4 regions of the Bacillus sp. EB106-07-01-XG149 genome follow, and region 2 is predicted to be linked to each of the others. Evidence: riboswitches for the same ligand, from Rfam matches in the RefSeq annotation. Region 2 holds a riboswitch; each other region holds the start of a gene.
The links. A riboswitch is a leader RNA that binds a small molecule or an ion and turns the genes downstream of it on or off. The one in region 2 is predicted to bind thiamine pyrophosphate.
Positions count from the first base shown of each region.

Region 1: linked by a shared signal. The riboswitch ahead of thiC (phosphomethylpyrimidine synthase ThiC) and the one ahead of AC3WTA_RS26150 (MTH1187 family thiamine-binding protein) in region 2 are both predicted to bind thiamine pyrophosphate.
Region 3: linked by a shared signal. The riboswitch ahead of tenA (thiaminase II) and the one ahead of AC3WTA_RS26150 (MTH1187 family thiamine-binding protein) in region 2 are both predicted to bind thiamine pyrophosphate.
Region 4: linked by a shared signal. The riboswitch ahead of thiT (energy-coupled thiamine transporter ThiT) and the one ahead of AC3WTA_RS26150 (MTH1187 family thiamine-binding protein) in region 2 are both predicted to bind thiamine pyrophosphate.

Region 1 covers NZ_JBYTDP010000005.1:155,189-159,409, reverse strand. Annotated here, with positions in the region: gene AC3WTA_RS20520 (arsenic transporter) at 1-437, shown strand, start outside; gene thiC (phosphomethylpyrimidine synthase ThiC) at 539-2,299, opposite strand; TPP riboswitch at 2,412-2,527, opposite strand; gene lldP (L-lactate permease) at 2,599-4,221, opposite strand, start outside.
Region 2 covers NZ_JBYTDP010000010.1:95,931-100,151, reverse strand. Annotated here, with positions in the region: gene AC3WTA_RS26155 (methyl-accepting chemotaxis protein) at 1-1,384, shown strand, start outside; TPP riboswitch at 1,446-1,547, shown strand; gene AC3WTA_RS26150 (MTH1187 family thiamine-binding protein) at 1,649-1,969, shown strand; gene AC3WTA_RS26145 (ABC transporter permease) at 1,941-2,714, shown strand; gene AC3WTA_RS26140 (ABC transporter substrate-binding protein) at 2,711-3,709, shown strand; gene AC3WTA_RS26135 (ABC transporter ATP-binding protein) at 3,706-4,221, shown strand, end outside.
Region 3 covers NZ_JBYTDP010000001.1:415,843-420,063, reverse strand. Annotated here, with positions in the region: gene pdxR (MocR-like pyridoxine biosynthesis transcription factor PdxR) at 1-948, shown strand, start outside; gene ddlB (D-alanine--D-alanine ligase) at 953-1,867, shown strand; TPP riboswitch at 1,940-2,045, shown strand; gene tenA (thiaminase II) at 2,168-2,857, shown strand; gene AC3WTA_RS02240 (heterocycloanthracin/sonorensin family bacteriocin) at 3,151-3,483, shown strand; gene AC3WTA_RS02235 (DUF898 family protein) at 3,987-4,221, shown strand, end outside.
Region 4 covers NZ_JBYTDP010000002.1:1,071,177-1,075,397, reverse strand. Annotated here, with positions in the region: gene AC3WTA_RS11790 (sensor histidine kinase) at 1-1,052, shown strand, start outside; gene thiT (energy-coupled thiamine transporter ThiT) at 1,262-1,876, opposite strand; TPP riboswitch at 1,963-2,064, opposite strand; gene AC3WTA_RS11780 (FeoA family protein) at 2,259-2,486, shown strand; gene feoB (ferrous iron transport protein B) at 2,483-4,221, shown strand, end outside.

The sequences.
Region 1 (4,221 bases), on a different contig from region 2:
TCTCTATGTATGTAATTATTTACGGGCTTCACAACGCAGGATTAACAGCAGCACTTGTAAATTGGCTTGAGCCAGTTGTAAGTCAGCATCTACTCTATGCCAGCTTTGCAATGGGCGGACTCGTTTCTCTCCTCTCTAACGTCTTCAATAACCATCCTGCACTTATGATTGGTACAATCACATTAACAGAAATGGGACTAGACCCAGTCACATTAAAAACTATCTACCTGGCAAACATTATTGGCAGTGACATCGGTTCACTATTATTACCAATTGGTACGTTAGCTTCCCTCATTTGGATGTATATCCTGAAACAAAACAAAATTAAAGTAAAATGGAAAGACTATTTAAGTGTATCCCTTATCGTTATTCCTCTCACAACAGTCGTCACATTATTCCTCTTATACTACTGGGTACACCTCTTCTTCGCCCTATAAACAACAGAAGCCCCCTTTGCTACCGTCTTAGTAAAGGGGGCTTCTTCTATATTTAAGTTAGGTACTACAGTGTGATCAATCAAGTAAAGAGGTGTAACGTATTATTGGTATAAATGACTACCAGTGTCTTTAAATTCTCTCGCTTTCTCTTTCATCCCTTTTTCAATTGCTTCTTTCGTTTCTAAATCATTGTCTTTCGCATATTCACGAATATCATGTGAAATTCTCATACTACAAAACTTCGGTCCACACATTGAACAGAAATGAGCCGTTTTCGCACCTTCTGCTGGCAGTGTTTCATCGTGATATTCCATCGCACGTTCAGGGTCTAAAGATAAATTAAATTGATCGCGCCAACGGAATTCAAAGCGAGCTTTTGAAAGTGCATCATCACGCTGATGAGCCGTTTTGTGCCCTTTCGCAAGATCAGCTGCATGTGCAGCGATTTTGTACGTAATAACCCCCGTGCGAACATCATCTTTATTCGGTAAACCTAAATGTTCTTTCGGCGTTACATAACAAAGCATCGCCGTTCCAAACCAGCCAATCATCGCCGCTCCAATTGCCGATGTAATATGGTCATAACCTGGTGCAATATCTGTTGTTAACGGCCCAAGTGTATAGAACGGCGCGCCCTGACAAATATCAAGCTCTTTCTCCATATTCTCTTTAATTAAATGCATCGGTACATGCCCAGGTCCTTCAATCATCACTTGCACATCATGTTTCCAAGCAATCTTCGTTAATTCACCAAGTGTTTCAAGCTCAGAAAACTGTGCTTCGTCATTTGCATCTGCAATCGAACCTGGACGTAATCCATCTCCAAGAGAGAACGAAACATCATACTGCTTCATAATTTCACATATCTCTTCAAAATGAGTGTATAAGAAGTTTTCTTTATGATGGAATAAACACCACTGTGCCATAATTGAACCACCACGTGAAACGATACCTGTCGTACGCTTTGCAGTAATCGGAATGTAACGAAGTAATACGCCCGCGTGAATCGTAAAGTAATCAACACCTTGCTCAGCTTGCTCAATTAACGTATCACGATACACTTCCCACGTTAAATCTTCTGCAATTCCGTTTACTTTTTCCAGCGCTTGATAGATCGGTACAGTCCCAACTGGTACAGGCGCGTTACGAATAATCCACTCACGCGTCGTATGAATATTTTTACCTGTAGATAAATCCATAATCGTATCTGCGCCCCAGCGCGTTGCCCACGTCATCTTCTCTACTTCTTCTGCAATAGAAGAAGATACAGCAGAGTTTCCGATATTTGCATTGACCTTTACGTGAAAGTTACGGCCGATAATCATCGGTTCTGCTTCCGGATGGTTAATATTCGCTGGTAAAATGGCATGACCTTCCGCGATTTCCTTACGAACAAACTCAGGCTCTACTCCTTCACGAATCGCAACATATTCCATCTCAGACGTAATGATACCATTACGTGCATAATGCATTTGCGTAACATTTGCACCATGCCTTGCTCTAAGCGGCTGGCGATCCATTTGCGGGAAAACAGGCGTATGTTTCGAAGCCACTTTCACACCGTCATCCTCTGGTTTTACTTCGCGCCCTTCGTATGCTTCTACATCTCCGCGCTCCAGGATCCAAGAGTGGCGCGGCGCCTGCAACCCCTTTTCCAGTTCCACTTTATACGCAGGATCTGTATAAGGACCGCTCGTATCATATACACGAATTGGCGGATTCGGAATACCGTTCGTTTCGCTTTGTTCAATCTCGCGCATTGGCACTTTCATACCCGTGCGTGGTCCATCCACATACACTTTCTTACTTCCTGGTAAACTCGATTTCAATTCAATTTGCTCAGCTGAAACAGACTGTTTCATAACCTTTGTTGCCCCCCTGTACGTGACAAGGACGAGATATGGCCAGCGTATGCCAAAATAAAAAGAGCCAGGTCCATAAAAAAATAAGGACCTGGCTCATAAAGACATCATTATGTAAAGCCGTTAACTTCCCTACGCTGGTACGAGCCAGATCAGGTCCAAAGGGTTAAGAAGTTCACACGCTTCTCTCTCAGCCTACGCATACGTTAGGCACCCCTAGTTTATCACTGATTTAATTTTCAATACTTTCTCATCATACACGATAATCTGAAAAATGCAAAGTTTATTTCTTTTGTTATTTATGGAATCATCCACGTTAAATAATATGCCTGTACATACGTCATAATACCAACAATAATTACGAAGAATAAACTATGCTTCACTGTAAATCGGAATAAATCTGATTCTTTTCCAGCAAGTCCAACTGCCGCACAAGCAATCGCAATCGATTGCGGAGAAATCATCTTTCCTGTTACACCGCCCGTTGTATTTGCTGCAACGAGAAGTACTTCAGATACACCGACTTGCTGCGCTGTAATCGCTTGTAAATTCGAGAACAGTGCATTCGCTGACGTATCGGATCCTGTTAAAAATACACCGATCCAGCCTAGGAATGGTGAGAAGAACGGGAATAGTCCGCCAGTTCCTGCAAGTGCTAATGCTAATGTAGAAGATAGACCAGAATAGTTTGCGATAAACGCGAATCCTAATACGAATCCGATAGATAGAATTGGCATCTTAAGTTCATGTAACGTTTCTTTAAATGTTACTACTGCATCTTTTGCACTCATTTTCAAAATAAAGATAGAAATGATACAAGCAATTAAAATTGCTGTTCCCGTCGCTGATAAAATATCTAATTTCAAGATTGCTTCATAAGGCGTCGGTTTATTTACAATTGGTTCTGCTTTCATTACTAAATTGTGTAAGCCTGGAACATCAAACTTAAACACAAGGCTTTCCAAAGCACCGCCTGGAGCAAATAACGCTTTAAAGAAACTTTGGCTCCAAATGACTACCATCACAGTTAAAATAATGAATGGAGACCATGCTTTTACTACTTTTCCTACCGTTAGTTTCGGCATAGATATCGCCGTTGCTGCTACTTCACTATTTGCTTCTTTAGACTGATAGATTTCTTTCGGCTGCCAAACTTTTAAGAATAGCGATAAACTCACTAAACTTACAAGTGCTGACGTAATATCCGGAAGTTCTGGTCCTAAGAACGTCGCTGTAATGAACTGCGTAATTGCAAATGAGCTACCTGCTACAAATAGAGCCGGCCATGTTTGTCTTACCCCTTTAAATCCATCCATTAAAAATACGATAAAGAACGGAACAAATAATGATAAGAACGGTAATTGATGCCCAGCCATTTGTCCAATTTTATGCGGATCAATACCTGTTACTTGTCCAGCAACTGTAATCGGAATTCCCATCGCTCCGAACGCTACTGGTGCCGTATTTGCGATTAAACAAAGACCCGCTGCATATAAAGGATTTAACCCAAGACCTGCAAGAAGCGCTGCGGTAATCGCTACTGGTGCACCAAATCCTGCTGCCCCTTCCAAAAATGCTCCGAATGAAAAACCGATTAAAATAACGAGTAAACGATGGTCATTTGTAATGGATAATACAGATGCACGAATCACATCGAATTGACCTGTTTTCACAGATATTTTATATAAAAATACCGACATAATGATAATCCAAGCAATTGGCCATAGTCCGTATAAAAAACCATATCCCGTCACTGCCATCGCCATCGTAAACGGCATCTTATAAGCGAATAACGCAACTAAAATTGTAAGTACAACTGTAATAAATCCTGCCACATACCCCTTCATGCGGAAAACTGCTAAAGCTAAGAAAAAAAAGATAATCGGAATAAGTGCGACCGCTGCCGAAATCCAAATGTTTCC
Region 2 (4,221 bases):
AGGTTTAGCAAATGTTGTTGAAGTAAGGCCGGGAGAATATTATAAACAACCAGATCTTTGGATGAAAGCATATGATAAAGTAATGAGCACGAAAAAAGCAAACATGACAGTAGTATATGAAGATCTATTAGGGTCATGGGTAACGATATTAGAGCCAATTAAAGATGGAGACGGAAATATTGTGGCAATTGTTGCAGCCGATGTAGATGCTTCGATTGTTCCTATTACAAAGGAAAAATTCATTATACAAGGTTTAATGTTTATTTGTATTTCTGTTTTAATTGCAACTGTTATTCAATTCTTAATTGTGCGTAACGCACTTGCTCCATTGCGAGATTTACGTGAAGGATTACGCAAAGTCGGTGAAGGTGATTTAAGTATTAAGTTAGAGGAAAGACCAGATGATATTGGTATTATTAATTCGTATTTTAATAATACCATCGAGAAGTTTAAAGGAATTGTAGATAAAGTGAAGCAGACAGCAGAACAGGTTTCCTCATCTTCACAAGAATTGTCAGTGAGTACGAAAGAGAATAGTATGGCGGTTCAAGAAATTGTAAGTTCTATGGTTGAGTTAAGAGCTAGCGCTCAGTCACAAGAAACGTCAGTACCACAGTATTTAGGTATTGTATATGAAATGGAAGATAAGATGGAAGAGATAAAAAATGCTGCAGAACAAATGGCGAAAGAGTCTGAAGGTATGGAGCATCATTCAGTAAAAGGAAATGGTGTTATTGAAAAGACGATGAATCAAATGATTATAATACAAAATGCAGTACAAGATTTATCTTCTATTATGTATTCTTTGGAAACAAAATCAAAAGAAATTAGTGATATAGTAACTGTAATTACAGGTATTTCAAATCAAACTAATTCGTTAGCGTTACATGCTTCTATTGAAGCTTCACGTGCTGAAGCAACCGGAAAGGGATTTGCTGTTGTTGCTGATGAAGTGAGTAAATTAGCAGAGCAGACGGAAGCATCAGCAAAAGATATAGCAAAATTAATAGGGGAAACACAAGCTGAAACGAAAGAAGCTATTGTTTCAATACAAAAAGCTTCAAAAGAAGTAGAATCTGGAATTGAATTTGTTCAAAGTAGTGGTGCTTTCTTTGAAAAAAATTCAAAATCAGCACAATCTGTTACAAATCAAGTTAGAGCTGTTTTTAGCAATTCAAGTGATATATTGCAAAATAGCCAAAATATTGTTCGTGTCGTAAATGAACTATCACATATCGCAAATATGTATGCGAATAGTAGTAGTAATATTGAAACGAGTATGAAAGAACAGGAAATGTCTGTACAAGATATTGCCGAATTAGCGAGTTCTTTAAGATGGCTTTCACAGGAGTTACAAGAGTTAATTGGGGAATTTAAAAGTTAAATGAAATGATTATACATGCTTTTGTTTGTTCAATAAAATAAATCATGCTACAATGAAAACGAATTAAGGACCGGGGAGCCAATTGGCTGAGAGGATGTAAATAAACATCGACCCTCCACCTGATCTGGATAATGCCAGCGTAGGGAGTTACTTAAAGTGATGTAGCATATGTTATTCTATAATAACTTGCATACAAGGCTTTCCTACGCAGTAGGAAAGCCTTTTCTTGTTTTAAAATTTTAATTTTATAAGGGGGATTTTACTATGTCACAACAAGTTACAATGTCATTTTCAGTAGTACCACAAGCAAAAACAAAAGATGTATATTCTGTTGTTGATAAAGCAATTGAAGTTGTACAACAATCGGGAGTTCGTTATGAAGTAGGAGCAATGGAAACAACGCTGGAAGGAGAATTAGATGTACTTCTTGATGTCATTAAACGTGCGCAACAAGCTTGTGTAGATGCTGGAGCAGAAGAAGTGATTACTTCTATTAAAATCCATTATCGTCCAAGCACTGGTGTAACGATAGATGAAAAGGTTTGGAAGTACCGTGATGAATATGCAAAACCAGAAGCAATCTAAAATAATTACAACAATTTGGCTTATCCTTCTCATAGCGATATGGGAAGGATCTGTTTCATTATTTAAAATTGAACCGTGGATTTTACCGAAGCCTTCTGCCATTGTTCAAGAATTAATTGGAATGAAAGATTTACTATTACCGAATACGATGCAAACACTGCAAGAGGTTTTAATTGGACTATTCTTTGCAATTTTAATTGGGACAAGTATTGCAATTATTATGGACGTTATCCCTTTATTTCGTATTTTAATAAATCCGTTGCTTGTTATTTCGCAAACAATTCCAATCGTTGTACTTGCACCGTTATTTATTATTTGGTTTGGATATGGAATGCTACCGAAAGTAATGGTAGTAATACTCGTTTGTTTCTTCCCGATTGCGCTTAGCATTTTAGAAGGTTTTCAAACAGTAGATAAAAATATGTTGAAGTTGTTGCAAACGATGAAGGCAACGAAATGGCAAGTTTACCAGAAAGTAAAGTTTCCAGCAGTGCTTCCATACTTTTTCTCAGGTTTAAAAATTGCAGTTACATATAGCGTAATGGGAGCGATTATTGGGGAATGGCTCGGTGCCAGTGAAGGATTAGGAGTTATGCTTACGAGAGCTACAAAATCCTTTTTAACAGCCCGAGTATTTGGTGTGGCAGCAATTATTGTTATGGTGACACTATGTCTGTATTTTATCGTGGAGTTTATGGCAAGAATAACAGCACCATGGATATATAGAAAGGACGGCAGGAAATGAAAAAAGGTTTAAAAGTTATGTTGGCTGCCTTATTAGCAGTAGGTGTGGCTGGATGTAATCCGGCGAAGAAAGAAGAAAGTGCAAGTAAAGATCAAAAAGTAAAAGTAGTATTAGATTGGTTTCCAAATACGAATCATACTGGCTTATATGTAGCGCAAACGAAAGATTATTATAAAAAGCAAGGCTTAGATGTAGAAATTATTCAGCCTGGTGATAATGTGACAGCGGAGCAAATGATAGCTTCCGGAAAAGCTGACTTCGCAATAAGCGCACAAGAAAATGTAACGTTGGCTCGTGTAGAAGGTATTCCTGTTGTATCTGTCGGAGCGATTATTCAGCATAACACTTCAGCTTTTGCATCGCTTAAGAAAGATAACATGACTTCACCGAAAGATTTTGAAGGTAAACGTTACGGAGGCTGGGGAGGACCAGCAGAAGAAGCAACGCTGAAGACAATCATGGAGAAGCATCAAGCTGATTTTAATAAAGTTGAAAAAATCATCTTAGGACAAACAGATTTCTTTAAATCAATCGGTCGTGATGCAGACTTTGAATGGATATATTACGGATGGGATGGAATTGAAGCGAAGCGCCAAGGAAAAGAGTTAAATACGATTATGGTGAAAGACTTAGACCCAGCGCTTGATTTCTATAGCCCTGTTATTATTACGAGTGAAAAACATACGAAGCAAGATAAAGACTTTGTGAAAAAGTTTATGAGTGCAACGACAGAAGGTTATAATTTTGCAATTAAAGAACCGAAAGAAGCTGCTGATATTTTAATTAAAGCAGTTCCAGATGTGAATAAAGAATTAGTACAAGAAAGTCAAAAATGGTTAAGTACGAAGTATCAAGATGATGCAAAAGCGTGGGGAGTACAGAAGGAAGAAGTTTGGACGAATTACATGAATTTCTTATATGATAACAAAGTTATTAAGAAGAAAATTGATGTGAAAGATGCCTTTACAAATGAGTTCCTTCCAAGTGAAAAATGAGTGGATTACAAATAAAAGAGATTGTAAAAGCTTTTGATGGAAAGAATGTATTGGCAAATATTAGTGCTTCTATACGAGAGGGAGAGTTCGTTTCCTTTGTAGGACCGAGTGGTTGCGGGAAAAGCACATTATTAAATATGATTGCAAATGTTGAAAGCCCAACAAGTGGGAATGTAACGTATAAGGATAGGCACGTACAAGAGCAAGATGTTGTAAGTTATATGCCGCAACAAGATTTATTATTACCTTGGCGATCAGCTTTGCAAAATATAGTTCTTCCATTGGAAATCGAAGGGAAACCGAAAAAACAAAGGCTGACAGAGGGAATGGAAGCATTAAAGCAATTTGAACTAGATGAATATGCAGACCATTATCCAGATGAATTGTCTGGTGGTATGCGTCAAAGAATTAGTTTTTTGCGCACATATTTATGTGAAAAGCCAATTATGCTACTTGATGAGCCTTTTGGAAAATTAGATGCCTTTACAAAAATGGAAGTACATAGCTGGCTT
Region 3 (4,221 bases), on a different contig from region 2:
CTTCATTATATGGAAATGAAAGGTGTAGATATTTCGAACAAAGATATTTTAATTACAAATGGATTTACAGAAGGATTAGACATCGTGCTATCCTCGTTATCAAAGAAATCAGGGCGGGTTATTTGTGAGAATCCAACTCACCATGCTGCATTGAAGCTTTTCCGTTTACATGGACTTGAAGTTCACGGAATTAATATGAATGAAGATGGCATCGATACGAACGAAGTAGAAAAAAGTTTGCGTGAAAAAGAGTTTGATTTCGCATATTTAATTCCTTCCTATCATAATCCAACCGGTATTGTTACGAGTTCGGAGAAAAGAACGGAACTGATGAGATTATTCTCAAAATATAAGGTTCCTATTATAGAAGATGGATTTAATGAAGAGCTACGTTATTCAGGTTCACATTTAGCACCATTATTAACTTTTGCTGGCGCTGGTAATAATGTAATTTATATTAGTAGCTTTTCAAAGGTACTTTTCCCTGGCTTACGTGTAGGCTGGATCATCGCAGATAAAGAGCTGATTCATCATTTAGAAAGTGTAAAAAGAGCAAGAACGATTCACACATCTACGTTAGATCAAGCTGTTCTATTTCAATATTTACATGAAGGATATTTTGAAAAATATTTAAAAAAGGCAAGATCAGTTTATAAGAAAAAATATGAGTTAGCTGTTGGGGCGTGTAATGAGTACATTCCGTTTCAAAGAATGACCGGTGATGGTGGACTTCATTTATTTATAGAGTTAGAAGAAAAAATTCATGCCCGCACACTTTTACAAAAGTGTTATGAGCAAGGGGTTACATTTTCTCCTGGAGATGTTTTTTATTCTGATGGAGGAGGAGCGACTACTTTTCGATTAGGATTTTCACGTCTGAAAGAAGAAGAAATAGTTCGTGGAATCAAAATAATCGGTGATACAATAAAAAATGAAATTTGGAGTTGAGGAAATGAGAATTGGCGTTATTATGGGTGGAGTATCCTCTGAAAAACAAGTATCAATTATGACTGGAAATGAAATGATTGCAAATTTAGATAAAAATAAATATGAAATCGTACCAATTACGTTAAATGAAAAAATAGATTTAATCGAAAAAGCGAAAGACATTGATTTTGCGCTGCTCGCATTACACGGAAAATACGGAGAAGATGGGACGGTTCAAGGCACGCTTGAAAGTTTAGGTATTCCTTATAGCGGGAGCAATATGTTATCTAGCGGTATGTGTATGGACAAAAATATTTCGAAAAAGATTTTACGCTATGAAGGTATAGAAACACCCGATTGGATTGAACTTACAAAAATGGCGGATCTAAATCTTGATGAATTAGATAAGTTAGGATTTCCGTTAGTGGTAAAACCAAACTCTGGTGGATCAAGTGTTGGGGTAAAGATTGTATATGATAAAGATGAATTAATTTCAATGCTGGAAACTGTGTTTGAATGGGATTCTGAAGTAGTAATAGAGAAGTATATAAAAGGTGATGAGATTACATGTTCAATTTTTGATGGAAAACAGTTACCTATTATTTCAATCCGACATGCAGCTGAGTTCTTTGATTACAATGCAAAATATGATGATGTTAGTACAATTGAAGAAGTTATCGAGCTTCCAGCTGAATTGAAGGAACGTGTAAACAAAGCGTCACTGGCTTGTTATAAAGCATTGAAATGCAGCGTTTATGCAAGGGTGGATATGATGGTAAAGGACGGAATTCCATATGTAATGGAGGTTAATACATTACCAGGGATGACACAAGCAAGTTTACTACCGAAAAGTGCAGATGCAGCTGGTATTCATTATAGTAAACTATTAGATATGATTATTGAAACTTCATTAAAAGTAAGAAAAGAAGAAGGGTTTTAAGTAGCAGTATCATGAATGTTTTTGACAGTAACATGAAGTATGTTATGATGAATACAATACGAAAATTAAATATTTATCCACTAGGGGGGCCTATTATAGGCTGAGATCAAACGAGAATTTGAGACTCTTAGTACCTGATCTGGTTAATACTAGCGTAGGGAAGTGGGAAGACATTACTATTTTATGAATAAATACTGTCACTTTCACTTTCTTTACGTTTGTAAAGAAAGTTTTTTTATTTTACAGATTTAATAACTGTGGGTAAATACTTAAATTTTATACTTTATTGGAGGGATTTAAATGAAATTTTCACAATCATTACGTCAAGAAGTAGATTCAATTTGGGAAGCTAGTTTTCATCACCCTTTTGTAAAACAACTTGGTGAAGGAACTTTAGATTTAGCTAGTTTTCGCTATTATGTGCTTCAAGATTCATATTATTTGAGTCACTTTGCTAGAGTACAAACTTTAGGAGCTGCAAAAGCACTGGAATTAGAAACAACAGCTCGTATGGCACACCATGCTCAAAATACATACGAGGCGGAATTATCTTTACATGAGAATTTTGCGGAGAAACTAGGGATAACACAAGAAGAAAAAGATAATTTTATCCCTGCTCCAACTGCATACGCTTATACTTCACATATGTATCGTGCTGCGTATGAAGGACATTTAGGCGATATCATTGCAGCAATTTTACCTTGCTATTGGTTGTATTATGAAATTGGTGAGCGTTTAAAAGAGTATCAGCCAGAAGAGCCAATTTATAACGAATGGATTTCTGCTTATGGATCTGATTGGTTCCGTACGCTAGTTGAAGAGCAAATTACAAGATTAGATACTATCGCTGAAAACGTAACAGAGTCTGACCGTAAGCGAATGAAACAGCATTTCATTATTAGCAGTCAATATGAATATTCATTTTGGGAAATGGCTTATACTTTAGAAAAGTGGCCAGTGAATACAGAAGTAGAAGATGTCATTGGATAATGAGTAGGGGTATTGCTATACATAGGTATGGATAATACCTATGTATATGATTTCATAAAAGAAGTATCGCAAAAAGACGCATCAATCTAAGTGCGTCTTTTTTCAATTTATAAAAATGAGCCTATGGAAAAATAACCTAAAAATAGGTATATGAACAAGGTGCATTATCTAGTGATAGGTCATATTTTGTAGGGGTACGTATTGAACTTAGTTTATAGCGCTATTTCTACTTAGATTTAACGAACAGAAATATAGGAAAGCATTGAAAAGGTTGAAGTTTATAAACGGAGGTCATGAAAATGAATAAGTTTCAACAAGAACTACAAGCGTTAAGCCTTAATGATTACCAATCTGGAAATATTGTGTATTGGGACCAGCAAAACCAATATCCATATTACTATATTGAAGATGATGCTCGTCGCTGTGGCGGTTGTGGTCGCTGTGGTGGTTGTGGCGGTCGCTGTGGTGGATTTCGTTGTGGTGGATTCCGTTGTATTGGTTGCTTCGGTTGTTTTGGTTGTGGCGGTTGTGGTGGCTGTGGTAGTTGTGGTGGTTGTTCTAATTGTTTTAGTGGTTTTAATGGTACTACTGATACAACTGGTACTATTGTAACATATGAATATTGATTAGAGAAAAAAGGAATCCATTTGTGAAGTATTATACAATTTTTATAAAAAAATTTAATCAAAACACATGTAGCATCCTTTAATTTAAAGAAACAATTTATCCCACCTTTTTATAAACATTGTGACTTTATTTCAAATCAACAATCGAATGTCTTTTTTATGTTCTATACCATTTATGCGATCTTTGACTTTCGTAAGTAAATTTATTGCACCAGAACCAAAAAGAAGGGCTTCTATCAGCCCTTTTTTCTTTTTTCATATTTCTCATATAATTAAACTTAATCATAAAAAAATCTTACCACCTTATAAATTTTTACAACTATGTAACTATTTTTATTAAATGCACCGCTCTAGTATACAAAATTAAGAACTTGAGATAAGGCGCTTTGTTTCTGTAAGATGTTTTTGTTTTACTTTATATTACGATTTATAGACCTGAAACCATTTTATTGTGATATAATTTGTTTTTGTCATTATGAATGTATATATGTTAGGAGTTTTTTATGGAAATCGGTTCTGAATTAAAAAATGGTCGCCACTCATTTTTTGATGGTGGATTATTCAGCTTTATTGGTTGGAGTATCCTTGGTGTACTTATTACAGTTTTTACCCTTGGTATTTGTTACCCTTGGGCTTTATGTATGGTTTATGGTTGGAAAATAAATCATACAGTAGTTAACGGGCACCGTATGAAATTCAATGGTTCTGCTGTAGGCTTGTTTGGTAATTGGATAAAAT
Region 4 (4,221 bases), on a different contig from region 2:
AGAATGATATAAAATATAAATTATTAATTAAGCCAATAAAAGAAAAAGACGGATCAGTAACATATATTTATGCAATGGCTTCTTTACAGCCTGTAGATGAAGCAGTACAAATGGTGCAAGATTACTACATTTACATCATTGCATTTGTAGTCGTTCTCATTTTTCTAGCTTCGTTTTATTATTCAAAACAAATTGCAAAGCCGTTATTAAAAATAAATGATACGACGAAGAAAATAGCACACTTAGATTTCACAGAACAAATACCGATTACTTCAAAAGATGAAATTGGTGATTTATCGAAAAATATTAATGTATTATCTAATAAGCTCCATTCGCATATTGGACAGCTAGAACAAGATATTGAAAAGGAAAGAAAGTTAGAAAATACGCGGAAAGAATTTATTTCTGGTGTGTCGCATGAATTGAAAACACCGCTGAGTATTATGAAAAGCTGTATTTCTATTTTAAAAGATGGAGTAGCTGAACATAAAAAAGAGTACTATTTTCAGGCGATGGAACGAGAAGTAGATAAAATGGATACTTTAATTTTGGATATGCTTGAGTTAGCTAAATTTGAGTCAGGTACATATAAAATGAAAAAGGGTTTATTTTATATTGATTCAGTAATTGAAGATATATGTGAATACCTTTCTGTGGACATAGAGAAAAAAGAACTTCGTGTGCATAAAAATATATGTTCAGTTGAAGTGATGGCAAATCAAAGTCGGATTGAACAAGTCATCGTAAACTTCATTACGAATGCCATACGTTATACACCAAATAAAGAGGATATTATGATTTCCACAATAGATGAGCAGGATCGTATAAAAGTGTGTATTGAAAATAAAGGTACTCACATTGAAGAAGAACAATTAGATAAAATTTGGGACCGTTTTTATCGCGTGGATGCAGCTCGTCAGCGTTCACAAGGTGGAACGGGTCTTGGGCTAGCTATTTCTAAAAATATTTTAGAACTACACGATGCTGAATATGGGGTAAAGAATACAGAAGACGGTGTATTATTTTACTTCTACTTACCAAAAAAAGCGTAGATGGTACATGCTACGCTTTTTTTAATTTATTTTCATATTATCTTTACCTAATCTTTATTTTTAAACAGTATACTTTGGATAGAAAATGAGGTTATGTAAGGAGTCGATGAACCGTGCATAGCAAGTGGCTAAGTATAATGGTATTTATTTTCTTTTGTGCATTTATTGTATTTTTAATTGATATTACGATATGAAAAAAAGAGCGCTCATTAAGCGCCCTTTTTTTGTGTATTCATTTGATAAGCACTGATGCTTTTGAATAAGCGTGGTGAAGTAAGGAATAAAAATATAAGTAAAACTGTACATAAAATAAAAGAACCAAGCATTGTGGCACCATTTACGATTAATGAATATAGCACAGCTGATTGACCTTTCGGTGCATATTGCCCAAAGAAAATAATACCGGCAATAAAATGACAGAAATAGCGTGCAAAGCTACCAACAAATGTAGCAAGAATAATGTAACCAATAACTTTCTTTCTTTCGTTATTTTCATTGGAAGTTAAAAGTGCTTTTTGAATTGGTCGATAGAATAAACCAGCAAATCCAATAAAAGCAAAGGCAATGAAGTACTCAATAAATGCTTGAACAGGTGTTAAAATGTAAGCATCACCTACAACAATTTGTAATAATCCCCAAATTAAGCCACCTAAGAAAGCAGATTTAAAGCCCCAGCGATATGCAATAATAAAAATAGGAATCATAGCAAATGAAATGGAACCGCCTGTTGGAAGTTTAAGTGATAATGGTAAAATGTCGATAATCATGGCGAAGGCTGCAAGAATAGCAGATTCGATCATCGCTTGTAAATTGGTGTTACGCATATTGTCTCCCCCTAAAACCAAGTTGTACAAAAAAGAATAGATATCATAGGAGGATACGAAATACGTAAATAAAAAAGAGGTATGTATTTCGGACGTTTGCACAATCCCTGCGTTAGCATTAACTAACAGGTTCGAAGGGTCGGAACGAAGTGTTCCCTCTCAGCGGCATGGCTCCCCCTGTGATAACGAGATTCTTTATTTGCTATTGTTTATTGTAAGCGAAATGGATGAGAATGGCAAATAAATACGGTATGACAATTATTGAAATAGAATTGTAGTGAAATGTTAATAAATATGAAGCAAAAGGGTATAGTACAAGAGAAATAGATTGTGCTATAATTTTTCTGAAAATAATTATCATTCTCTTCTGAGGGGGAAGGTTATGAGCTTAGTAGATATTAAAATCGGTGAGAAAGTGCTAGTAAAAAGTGTTCAGTCTTTAGATTATTTACTAAAGAGAAGATTGGCTGCTTTCGGTCTTTCTGAAGGAAGCGAACTTCGCATGAAGCAAAAAGCGATGTTCAAAGGTCCTTGTACATTGGAGTGTCGTGGACAGTTAATTAGTATTCGTCATTGTGACGCGAAAATGATAAAGGTGGAATTAGCGTGAATAAGGTAGCTTTGCTAGGGAATCCGAATACAGGAAAGACATCATTATTTAATGCACTTACTGGTTCTTATGAGTATGTAGGGAACTGGAGCGGTGTAACAGTAGAAAAGAAGGTTGGTAAATTAAAAGATAAGCAAGGGACATTAATTGATTTACCAGGTGTTTATGATTTGAATCCAGTTTCGCGTGATGAAGGTGTCGTTACAAATTTTCTACTAACAGACGAATTTCATCATATGTTAAATATAGTGGATTCTTCGCAATTCGAGAGAAATATGCATTTAACGTTGCAATTACTTGAATTTGGAAAGCCGGTTTCAATTGGATTAAATATGGTCGATGTGGCAAAGCAACGAGGCATTGTAATTGATGTAAAACGATTATCAGAACTATTAGGTGTAACAGTCGTTCCTGTCGTTGCAAGAAGTGGAAAAGGCTGTGAAGAACTACTTGCTACTCTTAAAGAAAATGACAAAAACGAGAAAAAGCCATTCATTATTTCATATGGTGTACAAATGGATGAAGGAATTGGAGAGGTAATAGCTCTTTTAGAGACAGCGAATTATAAGCATCCAAGATGGTTAGCCCTGCAATTTTTAAGCAATAACGAAGTAGTAGAAAAAGAAATGAAAGCATTACCAATTTGTAAGGAACTTGTAGCCATTCGATCTCGCTTAGAAGGAAAACTTGATTGTACGTTGGAAGAGCACATTTACAAAACTCGTGAAGCGTATATTGAAAAGTTAAAAACAAATGTTATGAAGCATGAGAAAGAAGGAAAAATTCCTTTTTCGGAAAAAATTGATAGATTAATTACACATAAAATTTTAGGACTTCCAATCTTTTTAGCAGTTATGTTTTTTATTTTTCAGGTTACGTTTACGTGGATTGGTACACCTTTATCGGATATGTTAGATGGCTTTTTTGGTGGACAGCTTACAGATTGGGTGACGGCTGGTCTCACAAGTGTTGGAGCTTCTGATTTTATTCAAGCACTCGTTACAGAAGGTATTATTGCCGGTGTTGGTGCAGTATTAGTATTCGTTCCACAAATCTTTGCACTATTCTTTTTCATTTCATTATTAGAAGACTCAGGATATATGGCGCGAATTGCAGTTGTTATGGATCGAATTATGGAGTTCTTCGGTTTAAACGGAAAAGCGTTCATTCCGATGATTATCGGTTTTGGATGTAATGTTCCAGGTATTATGGCAGCGAGAACGATTGAACAAGAAAAAGAACGTTTACTTACAGTTCTTGTAACACCATTTATGTCTTGTTCAGCGCGTTTACCTGTATATGCATTATTTGCGGGAGTGTTCTTCCCTAATAGTCAGGCAACTGTTGTATTTTCTTTATATGTTGCAGGTATTGTTCTTGCGTTATTAGTTACAAAAATTATGTCTCTTACTATTTTAAAAGCGGAAAAGTCTATTTTCGTCATTGAACTACCTCCTTACCGCGTGCCACAAGCGAAAACGTTATGGCTAAGCACGTGGGAGAAAGGGAAAGGATTTGTTCGTAAAGCAGGTACATTCATCTTCGGTGGTTCTGTTGTCATTTGGTTATTAAACTATGCAGGTCCATCAGGATTTGGTGTTGATATGGGAGACAGTTACTTAGCGATGATTGGTGGGTTTATCGCACCACTATTTGCACCGCTCGGCTTTGGAACATGGCAAGCTGCAGCATCTCTTTTAACAGGATTTTTAGCGAAAGAAGTTGTCGTTTCTAC